Regions from separate parts of the Candidatus Pantoea rara genome, predicted to be linked through region 3. Evidence: predicted binding sites of a transcription regulator. Region 3 holds the regulator's gene; each other region holds the start of a gene.

Region 1 (5,131 bases), 540 kb from region 3:
TAACAATCGCCGACAGCACCGCCGGTTTTTCACCCTGCATAATGCCGGCCGTAATCAGCGTAGCCGCCGCATCCATTACGTAAGCGTTGCCAGCAATGCGCGCCAGTGGCTCTTCAATCCCTTCCATTTTACCGATAGAAAGCCGGAACTGACGGCGGATATGAGCATATGCGCCTGTCGCCAGTGCCACACTTTTCAGGCTACCGGTTGAGTTTGATGGCAGCGTGATGCCGCGACCCACTGACAGACATTCCACCAGCATCCGCCAGCCCTGACCAGCCATGTCCGGACCGCCAATAATATAGTCGATGGGCACAAAGATATCGTTGCCGCGCGTCGGTCCGTTCTGGAACGGTACGTTAAGCGGGAAGTGGCGATGGCCAATTTCCACGCCGGGCGTATTGGTCGGGATCAGCGCACAGGTAATGCCAGGATTTTCGTTGTCACTGAGCAGATGATCCGGGTCGGAGAGTTTAAATGCCAGGCCCAGCACGGTGGCGATCGGTGCCAGCGTAATGTAGCGTTTGTTCCAGGTCAGGCGCATACCCAGCACCTGCTTACCTTTCCATTCGCCCATGCAGACAACGCCGGTATCGGGGATCGCGCCCGCATCTGAACCCGCTTCCGGGCTGGTCAGCGCAAAGCAGGGGATCTCATCGCCACGCGCCAGCCGGGGTAAATAGTGATTCTTCTGTTCTTCAGTGCCGTAGTGCTGCAGAAGTTCGCCCGGACCGAGTGAGTTAGGCACACCTACGGTAATCGCCAGAATCCCGGAGACGCCCGACAGTTTTTGCAGCACACAGGCTTGCGCATAAGCGGAGAAATCCAGTCCGCCATACTCTTTTTTAATGATCATCGCGAAGAAACGATGCTCTTTCAGATATGCCCAGAGTTCCGGCGGCATATCGGCCAGCTCATGGGTGATCTGGAAATCGTTGGCCATGCGGCACGCTTCTTCGACAGGGCCAGCGAGAAAGGCCTGCTCATCGGCAGTCAGGCGTGGCTGAGGATAGTTGTGCAACTTCTGCCAGTCCGGTTTGCCCTGGAACAGATCGCCTTCCCACCAGGTGGTGCCCGCATCGATCGCCTCTTTCTCAGTGCGTGACATCGGCGGCATGACCTTTCGGAAGCGCTGAAATATTGGTTTTGAAAAGAGGTCGCGGCGCAGTGACGTCAGGTTTAACGGCAGCAGGATGATCGCCAGCGGCAGCAGCAGCCATGGCGTCCAGAGATGAGCAAAAGCCATCGCTGCAGTCCACAGCAACAGAATTGCGCTGCTGAGCCGTAACGACAGGCGGTGATAGAACAGGGCGCCAATCAGCGCCACCGTGGCAAGTATCGAGACAACCATCATAATGAACCGCTCCAAGTAGTAAGAGGTCTGACCTGTTATGTAGAGAGGTTTAGAGGAGTTGGCCGGATTTATCAATTTGTTTACATCGCAATTACAACCTGCCTCACAAAAACCGTTTTTAGCCCATTTTTGCATCACCTGCGGCAGGGATATTTGCTGTCACTTCCCGCCCGGACATGGCATGACGCTTTGCGCTTACCGGCCATTCCGTTAAACTTGCTGCGATTAACCTCTCCTAAAAAAGGACATCCCTATGTACCAGGACATCATCCGCGCAGAGCTGAATGAAGCTGCTGATACGCTGAATAAATTCCTCAGCGACGACGCCAATATCCATGCGATCCAACGCGCTGCGGTGCTGCTGGCTGACAGCTTTAAGGCAGGCGGCAAGGTGCTTTCCTGTGGTAACGGCGGTTCACATTGCGATGCGATGCATTTTGCCGAAGAGCTGACGGGGCGCTACCGTGAAAATCGTCCCGGCTATCCGGCGATTGCCATCTCTGATGTCAGCCATCTCTCCTGCGTCAGTAATGACTTTGGTTATGACTATGTCTTTTCACGCTATGTGGAAGCAGTAGGGCGTCCGGGCGATATACTGCTGGGCCTCTCCACCTCCGGAAACTCTGCCAATATCATTAAAGCGATTGAAGCCGCCCGTGCGCAGGGCATGAAAGTGATCACCCTGACCGGCAAAGATGGCGGTAAGATGGCAGGCAGTGCCGATATTGAAATCCGGGTGCCACACTTTGGGTATGCCGATCGCATCCAGGAGATCCACATTAAAGTGATCCACATCCTGATGCTGCTGATCGAAAAAGAGATGGTGAAGTAACTGCGCCGGCCTCCCGCAGACGGGAGGCCGCTTAATCAGAGGTGGTGGCTATGTGCGAATTGCTCGGGATGAGCGCCAATGTTCCCACGGATATCTGTTTCAGCTTTACCGGACTGGTTCAGCGTGGCGGTGGAACCGGGCCTCACAAAGATGGCTGGGGCATTACCTTCTACGAAGATAAAGGTTGTCGTACGTTTAAAGATCCGCTGCCGAGTTTTAACTCGCCGATTGCGCGTCTGGTACAGGAGTATCCGATCAAATCGCATTCGGTGGTGGCGCACATCCGCCAGGCGAATCGCGGTCAGGTGTCGCTGGAGAACACGCATCCGTTTACCCGCGAGCTGTGGGGCCGTCACTGGACCTATGCGCACAACGGCCAGCTTAAGGGCTATCGGCAACTGGAGACCGGTACGTTCCGGCCGGTAGGCGAAACGGACAGCGAGAAGGCGTTTTGCTGGATCCTGCATCAGCTGGCGACGCGCTATCCGCGCACGCCGGGCAACTGGCCTGCAGTGTTTCGTTTTATCGGGGAGCTGGCTGGCACATTGCGGCAGAAGGGCGTGTTTAACATGCTGCTGTCAGACGGGCGATATCTGATGGCCTTTTGCTCCACCAACCTCTTCTGGATCACCCGTCGTGCACCCTTTGGCCGGGCGCAGTTACTGGATCAGGATGTGGAAGTTGATTTTCAGCAGCACACCACGCCGCATGACGTGGTGACGGTGATTGCTACGCAGCCACTGACGGCCAATGAAACCTGGCAGCGAATTGCGCCAGGTGAATGGGCGTTATTCTGCCTTGGAGAGCGCCAGGAATGAACGGGAAGCGGCTTCGGGACTCGCTAAAACCGGTGCCGGACTGCTGTTCATCACATATTTACCGCTGGCGACATTGACCGTCGGCGGCTGGCGATACTTCGCAAAGTAAGCGTATCCTGGCTGTAACTGCTGCCAGAAACTGGCATCGCTGGAGTAGCGGTGACGCTGCATATTGCTGTCGGTCATGCGGAACGGATAGATGCTGATGCTGACATCCTGCTGGCCGTTACGCAGCGCGGCGTTCACATACGTAAAAATCTCATCCATATAGGCGTTTGTCATGGCATAGCAGCCAATCGACTTACAGTCGCCATGAATCATCAGGTAGTTGCCGCTGTAGCCCTGATTACGATCGTACTGATTCGGGAAGCCAATGTTGATGGCACGATAAAAACGGCTATCTGGCTTCAACTGATTCAGCTTCACGTTGTAAAAACCTTCCGGGCTTTTGAAATCACCTTCGCGGCGTTTCGGGCCGAGGCCGCCAGAAAAGTTACAGATGCGGTAGGTATCCAGCAGGCGGTATTCATTACCGATTTTGCCGTAGAGTTCGAGGGTGCGTTCTTCCTTGAAAATCTGGATATAGACCGGGGTGCCGAGTAACTGCTTCTTTAATTCTTTACTGACCGGTGCCGCTGTCTGAACGGGTTCGGGTGTCATTGCCATGCTGAGGGCTGGCAGTAAAATCATCGCAAACAGGAGTGCGATTTTGCCCATGCTGTGTATACCTTGAAATGAAGAGAACATGACGCAAATTGTGCGTCTCTGTTTGCATTATCGGAACTGTCCGCTACCGCAGCGCAACATTAAACATTGTCTGTTTTTTTAGCAAGACGGCGTCAGCGAAATTCGCGATTTACTGAAGGATATTCGGCCACAAATTTGTAAACTTTAATTGTGGGCGCGACAAATATTGCAGTTACCCCTGCCAACTGTATACTTATCCAGTGCTGGAGGGGGTATGCGTAAAATCATTCATGTCGATATGGACTGCTTCTATGCCGCGGTGGAGATGCGTGATAATCCCCAGCTGCGCGATATCCCGATCGCCATTGGTGGCAGCCGCGAACGTCGCGGCGTAATCAGCACCGCCAACTATCCGGCTCGTAAATTTGGCGTGCGCAGCGCGATGCCAACTGGCATGGCCCTCAAGCTATGCCCACACCTCCGTTTGCTGCCAGGACGCTTCGATGCCTACAAAGAAGCCTCTGCGCAGATCCGCGACATTTTTACCCGCTATACGCCCCTGATTGAACCCCTCTCCCTTGATGAAGCCTATCTGGATGTCACCGACAGCCCGCACTGTCACGGCTCTGCCACGCTGATGGCGCAGGCGATCCGCGCCACCATCTACCGTGAAACCGGGCTGACCGCTTCAGCGGGCATCGCCCCGATTAAATTTCTGGCAAAGATCGCCTCTGACCTGAATAAGCCGGACGGACAGTTCGTGATTACACCGCCGGAGATGGCTGGTTTTTTGCTGACGTTGCCGCTGGCGAAGATCCCCGGTGTTGGTAAGGTCTCGGCCAAAAAGCTGGAAGAGATGGGGCTGGTGACCTGCGGCGACGTGCAGAAGGCCGATCTGGCGCTACTGCTGAAGCGCTTTGGGAAGTTTGGCCGGGTACTGTGGGAGCGCAGCAATGGCATTGATGATCGCAGCGTCATTGTGGAGCGCGAGCGTAAATCGCTGGGGGTGGAACGCACGCTGGCGGAAGATATCAGCGACTGGGATGCCTGCCTGGAGATTATCGATTTTCTCTATGCCGAACTGGATCGCCGGCTTACGCAGATCCGCCCTGACAGGCAGGTGGCGCGTCAGGGCGTTAAACTCAAGTTCAGTGATTTTCAGCAGACGACCCAGGAGCACATCTGGCCGGTACTGAATAAAGAGGACATGATTGCCATCGCCCGGAAAACCTGGGATGAGCGTCGTGCCGGACGCGGCGTGCGGCTGGTGGGACTGCATGTCACCATGGTCGATCCCCAGCTTGAGCGTCAGCTGCTGCTGGGCCTGTAACGGCCAGCCTCACCGATTGGCAAGGCTGACGCCGGATTACTTCTTATATTTCGCCGCCAGGGTAGCAAACCACGGCGCGACGAAATCTTCATTGCTGCCCCAGCCCGGAA
Region 2 (5,131 bases), 1.5 Mb from region 3:
CGACAATATTGATTCTCACGACGCAGTTTTTCTGCCGCGCGCTCAGCATAGGCGCAGACGGCCTCACGCATCTGATCGTAGTCTGAGATACGGCTGCCAAACGATCGCGAACACATAATTTGCTGTTTTACCGGCGTCATCGACTCCAGTTCCAGGCAGGATTCGCCGCGCAACTCTCTGACGGTACGCTCCATTACCACGCTGAACTGTTTGCGAATGGCTTCTGTACTTTGATCGGCCAGATCTTTCGCCGTCATGACGCCCATGGCGTTGAGCCGTTTGCCGATCCGGTGGCCCACGCCCCAGACCTCAGCCACATCAATCAGCGGCAGCAGCTTTCTTTGCCGCCCGGGATCTGAGAGATCGACAATGCCGCCCGTTTTGCTCCACTTTTTGGCCGCAAAATTCGCCAGTTTGGCCAGCGTCTTGGTCTGGGCAATGCCGACCCCGACGGTCAGATGGGTCTCTTTGCGTACCCGCTCTCTGACCTGGCGGCCAAAGGTCTCCAGCGCCATACAGTTATGCACGCCTGTGAGATCCATAAAGGCCTCGTCGATCGAGTAGATCTCCACCGACGGCGCCATCTCTTCCAGTATCGTCATCACCCGGTGGCTCATGTCGGCGTAGAGGGCGTAATTTGAGCTGAAGACGTGCACCGCGTGACGCGTCAGCTCTTCACGCATTTTGAAATAGGGTGCGCCCATTTTGATGCCGGCTTTCTTTGCCTCGGCACTGCGTGCAATCACGCAGCCGTCGTTGTTGGACAACACCACCACCGGCTTGCCTCTGAGATCGGGCCGGAAAACGGTCTCACATGATGCGTAAAAGCTGTTGACGTCGACCAGCGCGAACACGATCAGTGCGTCGCTTTAATCACAAACGTCACCACGCCAAATACCTCCAGCGCATCTTCCGTCCGGATAGCAATCGGTTTAAATTTAGTGTTCATCGGCATCAGTTGCAGGCAGGGATGAAGCTGGAGACGCTTAACGGTGAATTCACCGTCGACCGCGGCGACCACGATATCGCCGTGTGAGGCGGTGAGTGAGCTGTCGACTACCAGCATGTCGCCATCGTTAATGCCCGCCTCAATCATCGACTCGCCGCTGACCCGGACAAAATAGGTGGCGCTGGGGTGCTGAACCATCAGTGCATTAAGATCGATACGTTGTTCGACATAATCCTGCGCCGGAGAAGGAAATCCACACGGCACGCGTTCGATATAAAGCGGTAAAGGCATAACGGCGCGAATGTCCGCAGGTTTAATGAATTCCATCATGTCACTCCTTTTTCAAATTACTGTATATAAATACAGTAATGGCTAATCCCCCTTTTAATCAAGTAACAGAAAAGATTTTTAAGCGAAGGGGTTGATGGTAATGCACTTTTTTTTAACCGTTTTTTCGCATTGCCGTCAGAGTAAGCAGAAATGGGTTACTTTCGCCGCACTGCGGGAATATCAGCAATTTTTTTTTACAGTAACGCACCTTATACATTCAGCCGCTGGTTATTCTGACTTAAGGAAAATCTGACAACGCCTCTCTGGCGCGGGTGGAGGTTTGAATATTACGAGCGGGCTGGTTATTCTGCCTTTTTTAAGCATGGAGGGATTATGACAGACGACGATCGAATCAAACATCTGGAAGAGGCAGTCGCGCAGTTAAGGGTTGAGACCACGGTATTAAAAGCGATACTCGGTCAGCAAATAGCGCTGAATAATCTTAATTACAAAGGGAAGTTTGACGATGTGCTGGCGGCGCTGGCGAAAGAATATGCCGGGCGTGGTCTGGAAGAAGGCAATAATCAGGCCATTCATGATGCCCTACGTGAATATATTAAATATGAGCCGCCTGCAGTGGAATAACCGCGTTCTGGCAGCGTCGGATTACCGGACATGACCGGCTCCCGAACGCTGCCATCCTCCTGACCTGCCCCGGCAAATGCCTGACGTTGCCGTTCAGTCTTTAAGCCTGACTGTCACTCTCCAGCGCATCCTGAATCGCATCGGCCAGATTACCAATTTCATTCGCCACGGCCTGCAGGTCCCAGGAGGTTTTTGAGCCGGTTGCCGACGTGGAGGCGCTGACCGACTCCTTTGCCACTGAAAGCGCAGCCGCCACAGCCACTGCACGTTTATGTTGTTCCTGAGTTACGCCCGCAGGCGGAATCGCGAAATAGTCGTGAACCATGATCATTTCCTTGTGATGAATAAGGGCTCAACCTTAGCCTTCTGCATCAGGCGTGGGAAGTGAATTATGCAGCGTGGCGGGTCAGACGGCCAGGATTGCAGCAGTCGCATTGCCCTGCGCCTTTTTACTATGCTAAAACCTGTACAGCTTTTTTTAAAATCCGCCAAAAAAACCGTTTTAACGCGTTAAGGTGCCATCAGGTACTTCCCGCATTTTTCTCCTGAAAATCTTCCTGGCCCAGGAAAGAGCGCCAACCTGCTGTATTTTAAACAGTAATAAGCAAAAAACCATTTTGCCGTTTTAAACACGTATTTAACATACACCACCGACCAGTATAATTTTGTCAAATTTTGTTGTACAACTTTGCAATTCCTGTATAACTTTGTCCCGTGATGTTAAATCACTTGTAACGAGGGTACTTTGCACCGCATCTGAAGGTGTTGTGGATTTCCACCTTCAGATGCAATTTTTTTTGCGTCAGCCGGCAACCGGATCTGAAACGACGCATTCTCCCCCTTTTCTTATGAGGCCTGACATGCAAACAACGATGAATACAGAGTCTCAGATTTCTGATTACTTCATGAACTCTGGCGCAGCGCTGACTACTGAACAACAGGTGGTCACCGCCGTTCATGCCGAACTCGCCCGTTCGAAAGCGCATGTCTCACATAAAGACGTCGTGCTGGGCCTGATTAATCGTCTGGAGAGCGAGCGTGACGTGGTTAAGCAGGATATTTACCGTCAGGCTCTGGAACATGTTCTGCAGCGTGCTTCGGCCACCAGCGAAAGCTAAATGGTTAAGTGGGAACGCGATTGAGCATGGATGCTTTTCCCGTCCGGAATCAGCCCCTTTTAAGGGGCTTTTTTGTTTCTCCTGCACTGAATAGCGAGTCCCCTTTTTATCGCTGATATTCCCTGCTCTGCCAGGCCAGATTTAGATCCGGAAAACACCGTTTTTTCCTCTTATTTAACCGCAAATTCTGGTTAATTGCTCTCGTTTCGCTTTATTTATCCGATATCTGTGTCCAGGCTTTTTCCTGCATCTACTGCAAACACAGACGAGGAAAATAACCATGTTTCATCATTCATCAAAACTTCAATTCCCGGTTCGTGTAGATAAACCCGATCCAGAGTTTGCCATGCTGTTACAGCAGGCCATCGGCGGCGTCGAAGGTGAGATTCGTGTAGCGATGCAATACTTTTTCCAGGCGATGGGCGCACGGGGTGATGTGCGGATTCGCGATCTGCTGATCTCAACCGCCACCGAAGAACTGAGCCATATCGAAATGCTGGGCTACGCCGTGGCGCTTAACCTTGAAGGCGCTCCGCTCTCTTACCAGGAAGCCTCAGCGAAAGACCCGGTGGTCAATGCCATTCTGGGCGGCATGAACCCACGCCATATCCTCTCTTCCGGTCTGGCGGCGATGCCGGTTAACGCCAACGGCATGCCTTTCGACATGAGCCATATCTACGCATCTGGCAACGTGGCGGCCGATATGCTGGCTAACGTCACCGCAGAAGCCACGGGCCGTGTGCTGGCTACCCGCCTCTACAACATGACCGAAGACAAAGGCATGAAGGATTTCCTCTCCTTCCTGATTGCCCGTGACACCATGCATCAGCAGCAGTGGCTGGCAGTGATCGAAGAGATGGGCGGACTGAATGCATCGCTGCCAATCCCGAACAGCTTCCCGCAGGAACATGAGGCGCAGGAGCATTCTTACTACTGTCTGAATACCTCGCTGGATAAACCGCTGCCGGAAGGTCGCTGGAGCAGTGGCCCGGCTTACGATGGTCATGGTCAGTTCAGCGCGAAACAGCAGCCCGATATTCTGGGCGATGAGCCGGTGCTGGGCAATGCCCGTCCCGGGTCCGGTGCGCAGTCAGAACAGATCGACGGCGTCACCCCACCAAAACCTTAATCCCTCACCTGTCAGGGTCCGATGCCCTGACAGGGTTGTCCCCTTTTTACGGAGGAAAAGTCATGTCATCCACTCAGCGTCCACACCCCCCTTTTGCAGAGCAGCCGCAGACGTGGCCTGGCAGCACCGCCGCGATGCAGCCGCAGCCCGATCATGGTGAAGAGAGCTATCAGGGTTCAGGCCGTCTGGTGGGTAAAAAAGCGATTATTACCGGCGGGGATTCCGGTATTGGCCGGGCCGTCGCCATTGCCTTTGCCCGGGAAGGTGCCGATGTGCTGATCTCTTATCTTGATGAGCATGAGGATGCGCAGGATACCGCCCGACTGGTTGAGGCTGCCGGATCGACCGCACTTCTGGTGCCTGGCGACATCACCGAGGCGTCACACTGCAACGCCCTGGTCGATAAAGCCGTCGAAGCCTTTGGTGAGATTAACATTGTGGTCAATAACGCGGCGTATCAGATGACCCGCGAGTCGCTGGATGAAATCAGCGACGACGAGTTTGACCGGACCATGAAGACCAACCTTTACGCGATGTTTTACATCACTAAAGCGGCCACGAAGCATATGCCGGCGGGCGGATCGATCATCAATACCGCCTCGATCAATGCTGACCAGCCGAAACCCAGGCTGCTCGCCTACTCTGCCACCAAAGCCGCCATCATTAACTTTTCTGGCGGCCTGGCCGCCCTGCTGGCGGAGAAAGGCATCCGTGCCAATGCGGTTGCACCCGGCCCGATCTGGACGCCGCTGATCCCTTCGACCATGCCGGTTGAACAGGTGAAGAACTTTGGCAGTGAAGTGCCGCTGCAGCGTGCCGGTCAGCCTGCTGAGCTGGCACCCACCTACGTAATGCTGGCCAGTGATGAAGCCAGCTACATTTCAGGGGCAACCATCGCCGTCACGGGCGGCGTGGCGATTATTTAACGTTCGCCGATTCCCTGGTCTCTTCGGCCAGGGGATGACTTATCAGCTTCTGCGTTATCCCCCATTGATAGAGCGGATCCCTCGCCAGATTTTT
Region 3 (5,131 bases):
GGCGCTGGTGGGCATGATGCTGCATCTGAACAGTGCCTTCTACTGGACGCTGCTGCTGGCGGCTGCTCTGTTTGTGTATCAGCAAAAGCTGATCGCCGGGCGTGAACGTCAGCCCTGCTTCCAGGCTTTCCTGAATAACAACTACGTCGGGATGGTGCTGTTCCTTGGCGTACTGATGAATACGCCGCCGTTCAGTCAGCTGTTCTGATAGCGTTTCCGGACATAAAAAAGGCGACCTCATGAGGTCGCCTTTTTACTGTGTGCGATGTCAGTCGTGCGCTACCGCGGTTTCAATTGTCATGCGGACATCACTGGTGACAAGGTCAGCCAGGATATGCCAGGTCGCCAGGGTCTGCGCGACATCGGCATCACCGCTGTCGCTGATATATCCTTCATCGCGCAACGTCAGCACCAGCGAGGTAAAGACCGCTTTGTCGAAGAACTCCGGGGCATTGATCCCGTGCAACACTGACAGACGCTGTGCCAGCGTCCGGCTCTCTTTCTCCAGCGTGCCACGGTTAATCGTCGGCTTGGCGCTGAGAATAGAGAAGGTAATGGCATAACGCTGCAGCGTTTCGCGCACGCCAGCAGCCAGCAGTTGCAGCGTGCGATAGCGTGCTGCGGTAAAGCGCAACTCACCCGCTTCGAAGGTAATCAGTCCCTGACGCGCCAGCTCCTGACTCACGTCAGTCAGCAGTTGTGGCAGCTCATCGCTCTGCCAACGCAGGAACAGTTCACTCTTCAGCATCGGGTAGATCAGGCTCACCTGACGCAGCAGTTCCGCTTCGCTCAGCGTCTGATGCTGCTGAACAATGGCAGCAATCAGCGACGGCATCACCAGCATGTGATGAATGTTGTTGCGATAGTAGGTCATCAGCACTGCCTGCTCGCGCGGCAGAATAATGATGTCGCCAATGCTGTCCTTTTCACTCTCAAACTTATTCATACCCATGGCGTGATCGAGCAGCGCTTCCGCTGAGAGATCGGGTACGGTCGCATTTGGCGAGTAAGGCACGTTGCGCAGCAACTGGGTATAGCACTCCAGTTGTTCAATCAGCTGTTCACGGGTTAGTGAGCGCTGACGTGACGCCAGCAGCGCCGTGACACAGAGGTTCATGGCGTTAGCCGCGCCCGCTTCATTGATACGCACCATCAGGCTGGCAGCAATATCGTTGACGGTTGGTGTTAACCAGCTGGGCCGCTGCGGCTCAATCGGATCGATTGCATCGCGCCATTCCGGCACCCGCTTATTGAGATAGTTGACCAGCGGCAGGGGTTCGCCAAAGTTAACGTAACCCTGACCGAGATTGCGCAGCTTGCGTAAGCCGCGCACCATCTGCATAAAGCCTTCTTTCTCTTTCGCTGCACCGCGCAGTTCTTTAGCGTAAGTGCCCACTTCCATCACGTGCTCATAGCCGATGTAGATCGGCACCAGCGTGATGGGGCGATTTCCACCGCGCAGCATCGCCTGCAAGGTCATGGCTAAGGTACCGGTTTTAGGGTCCAGCAGGCGACCGGTACGTGAGCGACCTCCTTCCACAAAATACTCAACCGAATAGCCCCGGGTGAACAGCTCGCCGAGATATTCGCGGAATACCGTGGCGTAGAGCTTGTTGCCTTTAAAGGTACGACGAATGAAGAAGGCGCCCAGACGACGGAAAATCGGGCCAGCTGGCCAGAAGTTGAGATTGATACCTGCGGCAATGTGCGGCGGCACCAGTCCCTGATGATAGAGCACATAGGAAAGCAGCAGATAATCCATGTGGCTGCGATGGCACGGCACATAGACAATCTCGTGGCCATCCTGCGCCAGCTGGCGGACTTTTTCGCCGCCATTGACGTTGATGCCCTGATAGAGCCGACTCCAGAGCCAGCCCATCACGCGGTCAGTTACGCGGATGGCTTCATAGGAGAAGTTTGCCGCAATCTCCTCCATCATCTCGACGGCGTTCTGCTGCGCTTTCTCATGGGAGATTTTTTTGCTGCGTGCTTCATCTTCGACGGCTTTTTCAATCGCTTTGGATTGCAGAAGGCGATTAAACAGATCCTGACGCGCCGGTAAACGCGGGCCGATCGCCGCCATTCGCTGACGGGCAAAATGGATGCGTGCCACGCGAGCCAGTTTCTGGGCAATCGACTTATCTGTACCGTGTTCCGTTGCCATACGGCGCAGTGAGACAGTCGGCGAGAAACGGACAAAACTGTCGCGTCCATGCCAGATTACTGCAAAGAACTTCTGCACCCCGTTCAGCACCCGCAGATGCGGCGTCGCTTCGCCCTGGACTTCACGTCCTGGCGCGCGGCCAAACATCACCGTGACTGGCAGCATCTGAATATCCAGCTTAGGGTTATTGCGATGCAGGTCCAGGTAATCGTGAAAGATTTTCACCGATTCAACGCTGGGCACAAAATAGGGAAAGACGCGCGGGCCATCATGGATAAACACGTGGCGTGGCAACAGTGAACCATCAATCTCCAGCGGAGTGAGTGGGTCGGGCAGATGATGCCGCAGACACTGTGCACGTAAAGTCAGTAAGTCAGCCTTCGAATCGTAAGGCAAAACATACATAATAGGTCGGGTCGGATCCAGACCATGTTCAGACACGGGATCGGCCGGAATGGCCTTACTTTTTACCAAAAAGGAGAGTGGTAAATTAAGTAATTTGTAATAGAGTTTACGCCAACCTGACATAGACAACATGAAGCCTCTTGTTAGCAAAGCGCCGCAAGCATATCAGAAAGCGCAGCGAAGATCTGTGGTGGTGCCAATTGCACGCAGCCCAGACATTGACGTCAATCCGATGAAAGGGTTCCCACATCATGGCAAATAATGCCACCGGACTTATCAGAATAGTAAAAGCCGCAGGCTACTCATGGCAGGGACTGCGAGCCGCCTGGCAACATGAAGCGGCGTTTCGGCAGGAAGCGCTGGCTGCACTGGCCGCTATTATTATCGCGTGCTGGCTGGATGTCGATGTGATCGCCCGCATCCTTATGATTGGGGTGGTGGTGCTGGTGGTCATTGTCGAAATCCTCAATAGCGCCATTGAAGCGGTGGTCGATCGCATCGGTCAGGAGCATCATCCGCTGGCGGGCCGCGCAAAAGACATGGGCTCGGCAGCGGTGCTGATCAGCATCATACTGGCCCTGTTTGTCTGGGTCGCGCTGCTCTGGACACATTTGCGATAGCCCTTCCACAACGCGCCTGAGGGCGCGTTTTACCTGACAATCGGTTTCCATTTCGCCAATACCTGTATATACTCACAGCGACTGTATAAACAACCAGGGGGCGGGATGAAAGCATTAACCAGCAGGCAGCAGCAGGTCTATGACCTGATTCGCGACCATATTTCTTCAACGGGCATGCCGCCTACGCGTGCAGAGATTGCCGCGCAGCTGGGCTTCCGTTCGCCAAATGCGGCAGAAGAGCATCTGAAAGCGCTGGCGCGCAAAGGCGTCATCGAGATCGTTTCTGGTGCTTCGCGCGGCATTCGTCTGTTAATGGAAGAAGAAGCCTCTGAAGGGCTGCCACTGATTGGCCGTGTTGCAGCCGGTGAGCCGATCATGGCGCAGGAACATATCGAAACCCATTACAAGGTCGATCCAGGCCTGTTCAAACCATCTGCTGACTTCCTGCTGCGCGTCAGCGGAATGTCTATGAAAGATATCGGGATTATGGATGGCGACCTGCTCGCGGTACATAAAACCCAGGATGTGCGCAACGGCCAGGTTGTTGTTGCCCGCATTGATGATGAAGTCACCGTTAAACGCTGGAAAAAGCAGGGTGCTATCGTGCACCTTTTGCCTGAAAACAGTGATTTCGACCCGATTGTTGTCGATACCCGTGCTCAGTCGCTGACTATTGAAGGTCTGGCGGTTGGCGTGGTCCGTAACGGCGAGTGGCTCTGATTCTGAGGGCTGCGTGCATTCGCCTTTTCTGATGCTATTCTGTCTGCCCTAATTTTGTCGCCTGCTTTACTGCAGCGACACTGAGCACGGAACGGCGAATGCGCTTTGTCACGGCAACGGATAAAAATCTCTGGCGGCTTGCGCTGCCGATGATCCTTTCAAATATCACCGTTCCCTTACTGGGGGTGGTCGATACTGCAGTTATTGGTCATCTCGACAGCCCTGTCTATCTTGGCGGGGTTGCGGTCGGGACAACAGTGACCAGCTTCCTGTTTATGCTGCTGCTTTTCCTTCGAATGAGTACCACTGGCCTTACGGCACAGGCGTTTGGTGCGGGCGATAAAACCGCTCTGGCACGTGCACTGGCACAGCCGCTGATCATTGCGTTGCTGGCAGGTGTCCTGTTCATCGCTTTACGTTATCCGATTATCCAGCTGGCGACCCACCTGGTTGGTGGCAATCCCGATGTTCTTGAACAGGCGGCACTGTTTATTCAGATTCGCTGGCTCAGTGCGCCTGCAACCCTGGCAAACCTGGTGATTCTGGGCTGGCTGCTGGGCGTGCAGTATGCCCGCGCGCCGGTGATCCTGCTGGTGGTGGGCAATCTGGTTAACATCGTGCTCGATCTCTGGCTGGTGATGGGGTTGCACTGGGGTGTCGCGGGTGCGGCAACCGCCACGGCGCTGGCGGAGTACATCACGCTGGGCGTCGGCGGTATTATGGTCTGGCGGGTGTTAAAGCTGCGCGGTATTACGTTTAATCTGCTGAAGCAGAGCTGGCGCGGTGACAGCGGCCGGCTGCTGCGCCTCAACCGGGATATCATGCTGCGCTCTCTGATGCTGCAGCTCTGTTTTGCCTCGCTCACCGTGCTGGGTGCGCGGCTGGGTCCGGATGTGGTAGCGGTTAACGCAGTATTACTGATGTTCATTACCTTTACTGCCTACGCGCTGGATGGTTTTGCCTACGCGGTTGAAGCTTTTGCCGGCGAAGCACATGGCGCAAAAGATGGCAGTAAATTGCAGCAGGTCTGGCACTCAGCCTGTCGGCAGGCGCTGGTGGTAGCGCTGTTCTTCTCGCTGGCTTATGCCATTTTTGGCCCGCAGATTGTCACCCTGCTGACCTCTCTTCAGTCACTGCAGCAGACAGCAGACCGCTATCTGGTCTGGCAGATAATCATGCCGCTGATCGGCGTCTGGTGTTATCTGCTGGATGGGATGTTCAT
Region 4 (5,131 bases), 1.0 Mb from region 3:
TTATGGCGCCGGGTAGGTATAACGACGGTGGATCGCCTCAATGCCTTCCAGGATCTCAGCGTTTAAGGTCAGATTGAAACTGTCGATATTGACCTGCAACTGCTCAAGCGTGGTGGCACCCAGCAGCGTACTGGCCACAAACGGCTGCTGACGCACATAGGCCAGTGCCATCTGCGACGGGTCGATCTGATGCTGTTGAGCCAGCGCCACATATTCGGCAATCGCCTTTTGTGACTGCTCGCCGCTGTAGCGGGTAAAGCGGCTGAACAGCGTGTTGCGTGCGCCCGCAGGCTGCGCGCCATTCAGGTATTTGCCGCTCAGCGTACCAAATGCCAGGCTGGAATACGCCAGCAACTCTACGCCTTCATGCTGGCTGATTTCGGCCAGACCCACTTCGAAGCTGCGGTTCAGCAGGCTGTAGGGATTCTGAATGCTGACGATGCGCGGCAGTTCATGCTTCTCTGCCAGCTGCAGATAACGCATCACACCCCACGCGGTTTCGTTCGACACCCCGATGTAGCGGATCTTACCGGCACGCACCTGTTCGGCCAGTGCTTCGAGCGTCTCCAGCAGCGTCACCTGAGCGGTGGTCTCGCTGTACTGATAGCCGAGTTTGCCGAAGTAGTTGGTCTGACGCTGCGGCCAGTGCAACTGGTAGAGATCAAGGTAATCGGTGTTCAGACGTTTCAGGCTGGCATCAAGTGCGGCGCGGATGTTTTTACGGTCCAGCGCCATATCCGGGCGAATCGACGCATCATTGCCGCGCGACGGTCCGGCCACTTTACTGGCCAGAATGATTTTGTCACGACTGCCGCGCTGTTTGAGCCAGCTGCCAATATAGTGTTCGGTCAGACCCTGGGTTTCCGGGCGCGGAGGCACCGGATACATCTCGGCAGTATCAATAAAGTTGATGCCGGAACGGAGTGCTAAATCCAGTTGAGCATGCGCGTCGGCTTCGCTGTTCTGTTCGCCAAACGTCATGGTGCCCAATCCCAGCTGACTCACTTCCAGCGTGCTGTGAGGAATACGATGATAGTGCATTGCCAGCTTCCTTTTCTTTATGGAATGGAATGTTGTGTTCTCAGGGACTATAGCGCGAGCAATGGCGGGGAAGGAAGGGGGAAAAGTCGGGGAAATCACCTGCCAGCGGGGAATCGGTGGCAGGTGATTAAATCGGGCAATTAACGTTCAATGATCGTTGAGACCTCATCGCTGTTAATCTGCACCATATGACCCGTCTGGTCAGTGTACTCCACCAGGCCGGTCTCTTTATCAATGCTCGGCTTGCCTTCGGTCATGATCATCCGGCCATCTTTGGTCGCCATGACATAATCAGAACTGCATCCACTTAAGAATGCGGCGGTTACCATCACCAGTGCTACTCCTGCCAACCCTTTCATCACGACTTATCCTCACAAATGGTCAAGTGCAAACAGTGTAGTAATAAATGGTTTTGCCGGCAGGGTTAATCGCAGAAATCTGAAAGTAACGGGGCGAGCAGGCTCGCCCTTGACTTTATCAGGCGTGCTTTTTCTTACTGCGCATCAGGTTAAGGCACTCAACCGCCATCGAGAAGAACATCGCGAAATAAATGTAACCTTTTGGTACATGGACCGCAAAACTCTCCAGAATCAGGGTAAAACCGACCAGGATCAGGAAAGAGAGCGCCAGCATTTTCACCGATGGATGACGTTCAACAAACTCACCAATGGCGCGTGCGGCGAACATCATCATCAGCACCGCAATTACAACGGCCGCCATCATAATGAACAGATGATCGGAGAGGCCGATAGCGGTGATGACCGAGTCGAGGCTGAAAATAATGTCGAGCATCATGATCTGCACAATCGCGCCGAGGAACGAATGGACGCGGGTGTTGTGCTCGCCTTCGCTGCCTTCGATCGTTTCATGGATCTCCATGCTCGATTTCCACAGCAGGAACAGTCCACCAAACAGCAGAATCAGATCGCGCGCCGAAAACGCATGATCCATCAGCGTAAACAGCGGGTTAGTCAGACGGGCAACCCACGCGATAGAGGCCAGCAGGCCAAGACGCATCAGCATCGCGCCCATCAGACCAATGCGACGTGCGCTGGCTTGCTGGTGCTTTGGCAGTTTAGCGACCACCAGCGACAGGAAAATGATGTTATCAATACCCAGCACCACTTCAAGGATGGTCAGGGTGCCCAGCGCCAGCCAGGCGTTGGGATCAGAAATCCACTCAAACATACCGACATTCAATCCTAAACGAAAAGTAAACGGCGATTATACGCATTCAATCCGCCGATCTCCCATAAAATTCCGAACTGACGGCGTGCGTGGTGACATTCAGAGGAGAAAATGACGTGCCAGCAGTGGCCCGGTGAAGCTCTTCTTGAGGTAGAAGCCGCGCGGCAGGGTCATGATTGGCTGGCCCTGATCGCCGATGCCCTCTGTCAGCGCCTTACTGTTGGCGGCTTTAGGGCGGATCTGCAGCCAGGCGCCATGTCGTGCGGTAATCTGCTCAACGCGTCCCAGCACAATCATATCCATCAGCTCTTCCCAGTCCTGACGCAGCATCTCATCTTCTTCTGTGTTCGGAGTCCATAACAGCGGCGCGCCAACACGGCGTTCCCGCAGCGGAATCTCACGCCCGCCTTCAACCGGGATCCATAACACCCGCGCCAGCTTGTGACGCACATGGCTGGTGAGCCAGGTGACGCCGCTGTTGCCGGTCAGCGGTGCGACACAGACAAAGGTGGTTTCCAGCGGTTTACCCTGCGCATCAATTGGGATGGTTTTCAGTTCGATACCCAGATGAGCAAAATCCTGTTCCGCTTTGCTGCCCGCGCTGGCACCCAGATGCCATTCCAGCAGCATGCCGACCCAGCCTTTATCGCGTTTAAGATCCGCAGGCATGGCCAGACCGGCGCGGGCGGCCAGCGTTTCCAGCGTCAATCCGGCTAAATCATGCGCGCGTGCCAGCAGGCTGGCCTCATCTTCAGGTGGTCCTGGCAGGTAACTCATGTTGATGACTCGCAGTGATTAAAATTTGTACAGTGGCGGCCGGGTTTATCTTTTCTCTAAAATAAACCGCGTCACGGATCGATAATAACATGATTGATCATGCTTTTTTTAGCGCATCTCCTGCTCAACATCTGCGGACAGTCAGGGTTATCCCAGCTTACCCGCAACAATGAACAGGATCTCCAGCCCGGTTATCCACAGAAAAATGGGATAACACTGTTTCTGTGCAGTACTGGTTCCATTTACAGCCTTGACTTTTCACGATATGAGCATAATTTCGCCTCTCTGGCCTAACCCTGAGCGATTAACTGTGGATAAAAAGCACTGTGCTTATATTTTAATCGATTGTCAGTTGTCGCGAACATATTGCCGTTTTATGAAAGTTTTATGGTTGGTCATTAAGATTTAATTTTGTTTAAATTCATTGTGATAAGGTAATAATGCTTTTCAGTCCGCAGGCGACCCCTGAAAATGTTATTCAGTTAACTCCCGCGTTCTGCACAAAGCTATCCACAGAAAACGTGAATAAGATCGATTTTTTTCGCGGTCTTTGTTTATAACTTTGCCCTTTTCTGTGAGTTATCCCAGCTTTGATGAGCTGATACCCCATGAATCCAGTGGTTTACCGCCTGTAAGGAGTGTGAAACAATCAGCGCATTCAAATTTTGCTTTGAGGTAGTCCGGTGATCGATGATGATGGCTACCGCCCGAATGTTGGTATCGTAATCTGTAACCGGCAGGGACAAGTGTTATGGGCCAGGCGCTTTGGACAGCACTCCTGGCAATTTCCTCAGGGAGGCATCAATCCCGGTGAAACCGCAGAGCAGGCGATGTATCGCGAATTGTTCGAAGAGGTTGGCTTACACCGGAAAGATGTTCGAATACTTGCTTCTACCCGCAACTGGTTGCGTTACAAGTTGCCAAAACGTTTGGTGCGTTGGGACACAAAGCCGGTATGTATCGGCCAGAAACAAAAGTGGTTTCTTCTGCAGTTAATGTGTAATGACGCGGATATCAATGTGCAGCACAGCAGTACGCCGGAATTTGACGGCTGGCGCTGGGTCAGTTTCTGGTATCCGGTGCGTCAGGTTGTCTCCTTTAAGCGCGACGTTTATCGTCGGGTAATGAAGGAATTCGCTGGCGTGGTGATGTCTATGCAGGAGAGTGCGGGGCAGCGAAATAATCCTGCCCATCGACGTAAGAGAGGATAGGCCACGCCCTTTATGCTCACTCAGTTGCGCGAAATTGTAGAAAAAGTGGCGAGTGCGCCGCGTCTCAATGAAGCACTCGACATCCTGGTCAATGAGATCTGTCTGGCGATGGATACGGAAGTCTGTTCCGTTTATCTCGCCGACCAGGACCGTCGCTGCTATTACCTGATGGCGACGCGCGGACTCAAAAAACCGCGTGGCCGCACCGTAACGCTGGCTTTTGACGAGGGTATCGTTGGTTTAGTGGGCCGTCTGGCTGAACCGATCAACCTTGCTGACGCCCAGAGTCACCCCAGCTTTAAATATATCCCCGCAGTAAAAGAGGAGCGCTATCGCTCCTTCCTCGGCGTGCCGGTGATCAGCCGTCGTCAGCTCCTTGGCGTGCTGGTCGTGCAGCAGCGCGAACACCGTCAGTTTGATGAAAGCGAAGAGTCATTCCTGGTCACGCTGGCTACCCAGATGGCGGCGCTGCTGTCGCAATCTCAGATGGGTCAGCTGTTTGGTCAGTTCCGCCAGACGCGGGTGCGCGCGATTGCAGCGGCACCCGGCGTCGCGGTGGCGCCGGGCTGGGTCGATGAGACGCAGCCTCTGCTCGATCAGGTATCGGCCGCCTCAACGCTGGATGTTCAGCGTGAACGTGAGCGTCTGTCGCTCGCGATGAGCGAAGCAACCAATGAATTTCGCCGTTTCAGCAAACGTTTCAGCGCCAGCGCACAGAAAGAGAGCGCGGCCATTTTCGATCTCTACTCGCACCTGTTAACCGATGCCCGTCTGAAGAAAGATCTGTTCGATGAGATCGAACGTGGATCGGTCGCCGAATGGGCGGTAAAACAGGTGATCGAGAAGTTTGCTGAACAGTTCGCCAGCCTGACGGACAATTACCTGCGTGAACGCGCGGGTGATCTGCGGGTACT

The links. The regulator LexA, encoded in region 3, represses DNA repair genes until DNA is damaged. The targets are predictions, from matches to a motif close to TNCTGTATGTACATACAGNA.
Region 1: a site for LexA is predicted at 3,935-3,954, ahead of dinB (DNA polymerase IV). Genes of this name have one in related genera too.
Region 2: a site for LexA is predicted at 1,298-1,317, ahead of umuD (translesion error-prone DNA polymerase V autoproteolytic subunit). Genes of this name have one in related genera too.
Region 4: a site for LexA is predicted at 3,237-3,256, ahead of mutH (DNA mismatch repair endonuclease MutH). Genes of this name have one in related genera too.

Annotation. Positions count from the first base shown of each region.
Region 1 covers NZ_CP194942.1:3,156,432-3,161,562, reverse strand. The annotation lists gene fadE (acyl-CoA dehydrogenase FadE) at 1-1,354, opposite strand, end outside; gene lpcA (D-sedoheptulose 7-phosphate isomerase) at 1,608-2,186, shown strand; gene ACR8BF_RS15090 (class II glutamine amidotransferase) at 2,237-3,004, shown strand; gene dpaA (peptidoglycan meso-diaminopimelic acid protein amidase) at 2,975-3,721, opposite strand; gene dinB (DNA polymerase IV) at 3,966-5,021, shown strand; gene ACR8BF_RS15075 (sugar ABC transporter substrate-binding protein) at 5,058-5,131, opposite strand, start outside.
Region 2 covers NZ_CP194942.1:2,176,750-2,181,880, forward strand. The annotation lists gene umuC (translesion error-prone DNA polymerase V subunit UmuC) at 1-854, opposite strand, end outside; gene umuD (translesion error-prone DNA polymerase V autoproteolytic subunit) at 857-1,276, opposite strand; gene ACR8BF_RS10250 (hypothetical protein) at 1,613-1,864, shown strand; gene ACR8BF_RS10255 (hypothetical protein) at 1,965-2,189, opposite strand; gene ACR8BF_RS10260 (biofilm development regulator YmgB/AriR family protein) at 2,725-2,982, shown strand; gene ACR8BF_RS10265 (manganese catalase family protein) at 3,263-4,111, shown strand; gene ACR8BF_RS10270 (glucose 1-dehydrogenase) at 4,174-5,037, shown strand; gene ACR8BF_RS10275 (UV damage endonuclease UvsE) at 5,030-5,131, opposite strand, start outside.
Region 3 covers NZ_CP194942.1:3,698,204-3,703,334, reverse strand. The annotation lists gene ubiA (4-hydroxybenzoate octaprenyltransferase) at 1-208, shown strand, start outside; gene plsB (glycerol-3-phosphate 1-O-acyltransferase PlsB) at 269-2,692, opposite strand; gene ACR8BF_RS17485 (diacylglycerol kinase) at 2,821-3,189, shown strand; gene lexA (transcriptional repressor LexA) at 3,295-3,909, shown strand; gene dinF (MATE family efflux transporter DinF) at 4,008-5,131, shown strand, end outside.
Region 4 covers NZ_CP194942.1:816,998-822,128, forward strand. The annotation lists gene ACR8BF_RS03995 (NADP(H)-dependent aldo-keto reductase) at 1-1,041, opposite strand; gene ACR8BF_RS04000 (YgdI/YgdR family lipoprotein) at 1,182-1,400, opposite strand; gene ACR8BF_RS04005 (TerC family protein) at 1,519-2,229, opposite strand; gene mutH (DNA mismatch repair endonuclease MutH) at 2,329-3,006, opposite strand; gene rppH (RNA pyrophosphohydrolase) at 3,690-4,217, shown strand; gene ptsP (phosphoenolpyruvate--protein phosphotransferase) at 4,230-5,131, shown strand, end outside.